One region of the Clostridium sp. CM038 genome, then DNA from elsewhere that is predicted to be linked to it. Evidence: riboswitches for the same ligand, from Rfam matches in the RefSeq annotation. Region 1 holds a riboswitch; the other holds the start of a gene.

Region 1 (3,951 bases):
TATATTTGTTTTCTAGTTCGTGTACTCCAGGCATAAGTTCCTTACATACTTCACATTTGTCACCCCAGAAATCAACAAATACTGCTTTTTCAGAATAAGATACTACTTCCTCATCAAAATTTTCCTTTGTCAAACTAATCATTTTAAATACCCCCTAATTCTATTTATTTGCTATATATACTTCTGCAGAAGTTGCTGCTATTGCGCCATCAGCTGCTGCAGTTATAACCTGTCTCAAATTCTTGACCCTAATATCTCCAGCTGCGAAAACGCCTGGAATGTTGGTTACCATATCATCATTCGTCATTACATAACCACTTTCATCCATATTGACCTTACCTTTGAAAATTTCTGAAATAGGAATGTATCCGACAAATACAAAGCATCCATCAACCTTCACTTTTTGAACTTCGCCTGTTTTAACATTTCTGACCTTAAGGCCTTCAAGTATTTCATCGCCTTCTGCCTCATCTATAACTGAGTCGTATATAAACTTGATTTTTGGATTAGCAAAAGCTTTTTCTTGAATTGATTTACAAGCTCTTAATTCATCTCTTCTATGAATTACTGTTACACTATCTGCAAACTTCGTGAGATAAATTGCTTCAGTTATGGCGGAATCTCCACCGCCATTTACGGCTACATCGAGCTCCGTAAAGAAATCAGCATCACAGGTAGCGCAATATGAAATTCCCTTGCCCCGTAGCTCATTTTCATTTTTAAAACCTGCTAATCTGGGATAAGCGCCTGTTGCAATTACAATAGTTTTAGCCTTATATGTTTCTTTTTTGCATTTAACAGTTTTTATTTCACCTTCAAGTAAAATATTTTCTACAGTATCTTTTGCAAACTTTGTACCAAATTCCTCGGCTTGAGTTCTCATTCTTTTAATCAATTTTGGACCAGTGCACTCTTCAATTGAGCCAGGATAATTTGCAAGTTCATCTGTTATTGCGGCCTGTCCTCCAAATTTTCCTCGTTCAATTATTATAGAATCAAGTTTTGACCTTGATGCGTAAAGCCCTGCCGATAGCCCAGCTGGGCCACCTCCTATAATTATAGTGTCATAAATATGCTCCATTTTAAGCCCTCCCAGTATATTGCATTTATTTTCAATTTAGACCATGACTTATAATATCGTAATCTATTAACATGAAATCATTTCGCACCGCATCTGACCATGCTGGTGTTCCCCTATCTTTAATGAATTTTTCAGTTGTGTGTATTGATTCTTCAATAAAATTAACTGACTGTAAATCTATTACTTCTTTTTTTGATTTTGTTATTATTACAGTTTTGTAGGGCGTTTCATTTGGCTTTATGCTGCTAGAAAGCGGATGTGTGAGCAAAAGGTGTCCCTTATGAATATGATTTCTTACAGCTTTTAGTACATTCATTATTCCAGTACTTAAAAATTCGACTTTATATTTTTCACCAAATTTGTCTAGACATAATGGGTTATTAGTTACAATCAATACTTCTTCTATCAATTAATCCCCCCCTTACAAATACATTAATTCAATTTATTTCCGCTTGCGCATAAAAAAAGACAAAGATAAGAAGCTCATTTAAGCCTTTATCTCTGTCTTTTTACCTGAGAGAATTACTCCTTCGGTGCAATTGCTTTCCAGAGGTATATCAATCTTCGGTCCTTTTGCCTGAGATATTCATATTACAGCGCATGTAATACTTGGCCCTTCGGCTATCCATTTAAGGATGTTATATTAAATAACTAAGCTTAAGCTTAATCTCCCGAAAACATCATCTATCAATATTTAAAAGTTATTACAACTTTATTATAATCTTTTTTTTAACAATGTAAAGCTTTTAATTCAAATACTATCTATAAATTCAAATAATATCCACTTAAATCATTTATATTATAACATCTCTATAAATGCTGACATTCTTGTATTAATTTGTCCTATATCTGCTTGAGAATAATCTGTTTCAATGCTCATATATGGAATATTTTTCTTGTTGAAAACTCTTTTTAATCTAAGAGTTTCTACATTATACGTATGACAAGCTTGAAGTATTACATCTATTACTCCGTCAGCTTTATATTCTTTACATAACTTTTCTAACAAATCTATTCTGTTATCATTTGGAGTCATACAAGAGCATCCAATATTTAAATATTTTTCTGTTAAAGCGTAAAGAGGATCCTTGTTTTCATCAACCAATGTCTCTGTTGTTTTAGCTCCACCGCAGTTTTCATAGCATACCACTACTCCACCATTCTCTTCTATTGCCTTAATTATTTTTTCAGTTCCTTGTCCTAGAGGACATCCTGTAATAAGTATTCTCTTTGCATCACTCGAAACTTTTCTTTCCCCCATATTGTACCTATCTAATGACTCACTTGTTATGCTTTCAAGATCTTTTATCAATACTTCTTTATCCAATTTAAATCCTGCTCCAGATAGAACCTTATGCATTTCGTAGCCTGTAATTGCTGGTGGTTCTAGCTGGCCTAGCTCATAAAACTTTCTTAGAGCTACTCTTTCCCTATTTTTAAGCTTAATCGCTATTTTAAGCTTTTCATCCGTAATTTCAACACCATAAAAATTTTCTAGACACTTCTTTAGCTTTACTAATTCATTGCTCCATAGTTTATAAGAATCCTCATCATTACAGTTTTGAGGAAGCTGCATAATATGAGTCTTCTTAATATCTGCTAAATATTCATACATCTTCTTCTTTCCATCACATGTAGTTTCTCCAACAATCATATCGGAAAAATAAAAAAATGGACATTTATCTGTAATTGCAAAGCCATAAGATGCTTTAATTAATGGGCATAGATTTCTTGGTAAATCCCTTTCGGCATCAGCTATAGGTTCCTCAGTCATACTGCATAATGAAACTGCAATAGCATCTGCGGCCATTATTATTTCTGTTGGTGTGAAAGTACAAAATACACCCACAACCTTCTTGCCTTCATCTTTTAAATTCTTGATGCTTAAAAAAGCATTTCTTCTTGCCTCACTAAAATCTTCAAATTTTTCTGGTAAGTTATTCATTAATATATCCCCCTCCGTTATAACGTTTTATTAGAACTTTTTTCAATTCTGCTTGCCATTATAGCCGCTCCAATAGCACCTGCATATCTTGCCATTTTTTGAGTAGCTACAGGTGAACCTAATTTTTCTGAAAGTTGATCCATAATAAATGGGCTATCGCAAAGTCCTCCTGTTAAGAAATAATTATGTGAATCAGAATGTTTCTGACACAGCGATTTTACTTTACCAGTAATAGATTCTATTACACCAAATGCAATATCTTTACGTTTTTTACCACTACCAATAAGACTAATGACTTCAGATTCTGCAAAAACGGTACACATCGAACTGATAGTTGTTCCACTCCCCTTTGCGGCTTCAGTACAAAGTTCATCAATATCGAATCCTAGTGTTCCAGCCATTAATTCTAAAAATTTACCAGTACCAGCTGCACACTTATCATTCATAGAGAAGTTTGTAACCTTACCACTTTCAACAGTTATAACTTTTGTATCTTGTCCACCTATATCAATAACTGTACAATCTTCATGTAATAAATAATACGCCCCAACTGCATGGCAGGTTATTTCAGTTATTGTTTTATCTGCATAGGGTACAGAAACCCTTCCGTAACCTGTTGCAACTATTTTACTATTACTAGAGGTCATTCCTAGTTTTACTATTGCTTGTTTTATTTCCTCAGCTGTTTTGACACTACTCCAACCTGTTGGGTAAATAAAAGTATTTTTAATTTTATCATGTTCAAGAATACATACCTTAGAAGCAGTTGATCCAATGTCAATTCCTATGTATAGCATGTCCTTCACCTTCACTTTCTTATTGTACATAATTAAAAAAATAATAAACCTCTAAACTAATCACACATTTTTGCAATTCATTTTCATTCCCTCCATAATATATAAAACATAATATTATTTTACTATAT
Region 2 (3,951 bases), 1.4 Mb from region 1:
CTGATCTACTGTAGGTTCTGAAAATATTGTATTCCTTGACATTAGGTACTGCTCCTTGGTTATTCCCATAACATCATATCTATTAACTAGTCTAAGCCCATCCAAGTTCGATATACCTAAATTTATTTTTATATCTCTTAATTTTTTTTCACCTTCAACATTATAGTTCGCTTTTTTCTCTACATATAACCTATATATCTTATCTTTCATGATTAATACCTCCAAAATTTATATTTATACGAATATTAAACAATGATTTTCTTTTATAATTCGTTATAATCACATTATAATATACTTCATCTAATTATAAAAGCATATTTTAGAATAAAGTTGTTTTTAATTTTTCTATAATATTATTAAATTACGAAATTTAATAATATTATAGTAATTATGAAATTTCTTATCTTAATGTAGTTTCATACTTCATTGTTTTAATACTAACAAAAAAACAGGATGGCATAAATCTGCCATCCTGTTTTTTTCTAAAAAGAAAATTATAAAATTTAGTTTTTCTTTTCAAAATCATTTTCGTAATTTTTCAAAGTCTTTTTAACTAAAGCTCCAAGACCTAATAATGCAATTAAATTCGGTATAACCATTAATCCATTAAAAGTATCAGCGAGTTCCCAAACTAGATCAACCTTTAGAGCTGCTCCTAATACTATAAATACAAGAACCAATCCTCTATATGTCGTTAACGCTTTTTTTCCAAATAAGTATTTAACATTTGCCTCTCCAAAAAAATACCAAGCTACTATGGTAGAAAAAGCAAAGAAAAATAACGCTATAGCTACAAATGGACCTCCAAGACTTCCCATACCATTCGAAAAAGCTTTTTGAGTTAACGCTATACCAGTAGTTTTTCCATCTAATGCTCCTGTAGTTAATATAACAAGTGCAGTTAATGTTAAAATTATAAAGGTATCAATAAATACACATACTATTGCAACGAGTCCCTGCTCAGTTGGATGATTAACTTTTGCAACTGCGTGTGCATGTGGTGTTGACCCCATTCCAGCTTCATTAGAAAATAAACCTCTTGCAATGCCGTATCTCATAGCTTCTTTTACGCCAACTCCTATTAAACCGCCAGTAGCCGCTTTAGGGTTAAAAGCTCCTACAAATATCATTTTAAATGCTGGTCCTAAATTAGCAAAATTCACTATAATGATTCCTAAACTACCCAGTATGTAAAATATAGCCATAAACGGAACTACTTTTTCAGTAAAGGCTGCAATTCGGCCTACTCCTCCAATAAAAATCATACCCGCTAATGCTGCAACTATCACACCAATGATTATACGAATATTGGTATTTGGGCTTATTGCTGCACTTATTGAGTTAGATTGTACCATATTCCCTATAAATCCTAATGCAATTATTATAGTTACTGAGAAAAATGCTGCCAACTTTTTACTCCCAAGGCCTTTACTAATATAGTAAGCAGGTCCTCCCGTCACCTCACCGTCAACTGTCTGTTTATACTTTTGACCAAGCACTGCTTCCGCAAAAATAGTTGCCATGCCAAAGAAAGCACTTAGCCACATCCAGAATATAGCACCCGGTCCTCCTGATGCTATAGCAGTTGCGGCTCCTGCTAAATTTCCTGTTCCTACTTGAGCCGCTATTGAAGTTGTCATGGCTTGAAAGGATGACATTCCATCTTTTCCTGCTTTATTGCCGAATTTAGCTCCTCCAAAAGTCTTTTTAAATGCATCTTTAAATTTTCTTACTTGAACAAATTTTAACGTTATTGTAAAGTAAATTCCAGTACCACATAACAAAAATATTAGTACATACCCCCACAAAACACCGTTAATACCTTTAATAATTGATAAAAAATCCATAAACACACGCTCCTTCTAGTTATTAAAATTTTTTCAGATAAAAAATTTCTTGTGTAAAGAATATATTTATACCAATTAATACTCTGTGAGACCATTATTTTTTAAAGCACACAAAAAATAGAGATCAAAATAAAATGACCTCTTGAAAATAACCCTGTCCTTTTACCTGAGAGTTTCACTAATGCACTATTAAATTTCATACAAATAATATGTAATTAAATAATGTTTAGCTTTCTCCTTCGGTGCTTATATAAGTCTCTCCAGAGGTTCGTCCGATATCAGTACTTCTCCAAAAATGGATACCTGAAAGTTTAACTTCTTCGGTGGATGTTATACATCTCTCTCCAAATATCTTCATCCGAAATTATTAATTTGTAATACTTCGCATGACTATAACATATTTTGAATTTTTAGTCAATAAAAAAAACACTCACTGTAAAGTGAGTGTTTTTTGGTACGACTAAGCCTATAAGCCGAGTCCTGTATTAGACAATCATCTATCTAGGCCCATTGTTACCAATAGGCTCAAGCGATACACCCGAGAACGAGACGGGCAGCCTCATAATGTTCTCCTATTCGATCTTGCTCCAGGTGGGGTTTACATAGCCGCAAAGTCGCCATTGCGCTGGTGAGCTCTTACCTCGCCTTTCCATCCTTGCTAGTACATTCAAAAATTTAGAAAAACTAAACTTTTGAATGCCTTTAGCGGTATATCTCTGTTGCACTTTCCTTAAAGTCACCTTCACTGGGTGTTATCCAGCACCCTGCCCTATGGAGCTCGGACTTTCCTCTCCTAATTATCGCACGCAATAATTAGCAGCGATTGTCTGGCTTACTCGTAAAACCAATGATATCATACTATTAAAATAAAAGCAAATAGTATTTTATTATTACTTAACTTTATATGGATCATGTGTATTTTTAGAAATTATAACCTCATTGTCATATCCATTTTCTATCAGTTGCTTTTTGAACTTTTCTGCAAATATTATGAGTGGTGTCCACTCAGTTGCAAAATGCCCAGCATCAATCAGCGCTATGTTTTCTTCTAATAAATCACTAACATGATGGTATTTAGTATCTCCTGTAATAATGCAATCTGCACCCAATTTTATGCTCTCCTCAAAAAAGTCTTCTCCACTGCCATTTATAATCGCAATGGTTTTTATTACTTTATTATGGTCGCCTGCATACCTAATATACTCAGTATTTAAAAGTTCTTTAACCTTTTCACATAAGGGCATTAATAAAATTGGGGTATCCAGAATCACTAGCCTTCCAATACCATTATCACCATTATTATACCCTTGAATTGTTGAATTCTCTATTACCTTATAATTAGTAAACCCTAAAATTTCTGTGACAATATCATTAAGTCCGCCTTTAACTGAATCTAAATTTGTATGACTAGCATATACATTTATACCATTCACAATTAGCTCAATAATTTTTTTTCCTACTAAAGTGTCTGTGGTAATAGTTTTGGGTTTAACAAAAAGAAGAGGATGATGAGTCAATATAAAATTGCACCCCTTATTCTTTGCCTCGCGAATTACGTCCATTGTACAATCTAATGCAATTAAAATTTTTGTAACCTGCGCATCTTTGTCCCCAACCATTAATCCTACATTATCATAATCCTCTTTTAGTATATGTGGAGCAACCTGCTGCATAATATGCTCAATAGTACTTACTTTTAAAAGCATTTCAAAAACTCCTTAAGCCGTATTATAACAAGATAAAGTTGTTGTTTTCTATTTTTAGATAAAATTGTATCTTCATTTAAAGTATCATATATTTTTGAATATTTTTGCAACTTATATTCTATAAATTTTTGCATTACTAATTGTTTTTTATCTAATAATATTTTACTTATCTCGTAATATATACTGTCTACTTCTACTGGTTTAGTATTATACCTTGCCTTGATAATTTCATAAAACCTACCATCATCATTGCAAATTTCTTCATCAAGGATATCATACCCAGCGACATATAAATATTCTCTCAAAACCTCAGCATTTTGAACTGGCTGAAGTATCATATAATTAAATTGTTTAACAACATCTAAGTCAGCTTCTAAAATGTCTCTTATTAAATTGCC

The links. A riboswitch is a leader RNA that binds a small molecule or an ion and turns the genes downstream of it on or off. The one in region 1 is predicted to bind glycine.
Region 2: it holds a riboswitch for glycine, as region 1 does, so the genes downstream of both, ACWJKS_RS12175 (alanine/glycine:cation symporter family protein) here and ACWJKS_RS05495 (GrdX family protein) in region 1, are expected to answer to the same signal.

The regions. Positions count from the first base shown of each region.
Region 1 is NZ_CM143651.1:1,215,110-1,219,060, reverse strand. Features, by position in the region: gene ACWJKS_RS05505 (thioredoxin family protein) at 1-142, opposite strand, end outside; gene trxB (thioredoxin-disulfide reductase) at 161-1,081, opposite strand; gene ACWJKS_RS05495 (GrdX family protein) at 1,113-1,490, opposite strand; glycine riboswitch at 1,573-1,641, opposite strand; gene ACWJKS_RS05490 (double-cubane-cluster-containing anaerobic reductase) at 1,881-3,026, opposite strand; gene ACWJKS_RS05485 (acyl-CoA dehydratase activase) at 3,044-3,823, opposite strand.
Region 2 is NZ_CM143651.1:2,628,225-2,632,175, forward strand. Features, by position in the region: gene ACWJKS_RS12170 (phosphoribosylformylglycinamidine synthase) at 1-210, opposite strand, end outside; gene ACWJKS_RS12175 (alanine/glycine:cation symporter family protein) at 504-1,847, opposite strand; glycine riboswitch at 1,992-2,121, opposite strand; RNA gene rnpB (RNase P RNA component class A) at 2,301-2,686, opposite strand; gene ACWJKS_RS12185 (Nif3-like dinuclear metal center hexameric protein) at 2,738-3,553, opposite strand; gene ACWJKS_RS12190 (tRNA (adenine(22)-N(1))-methyltransferase) at 3,544-3,951, opposite strand, start outside.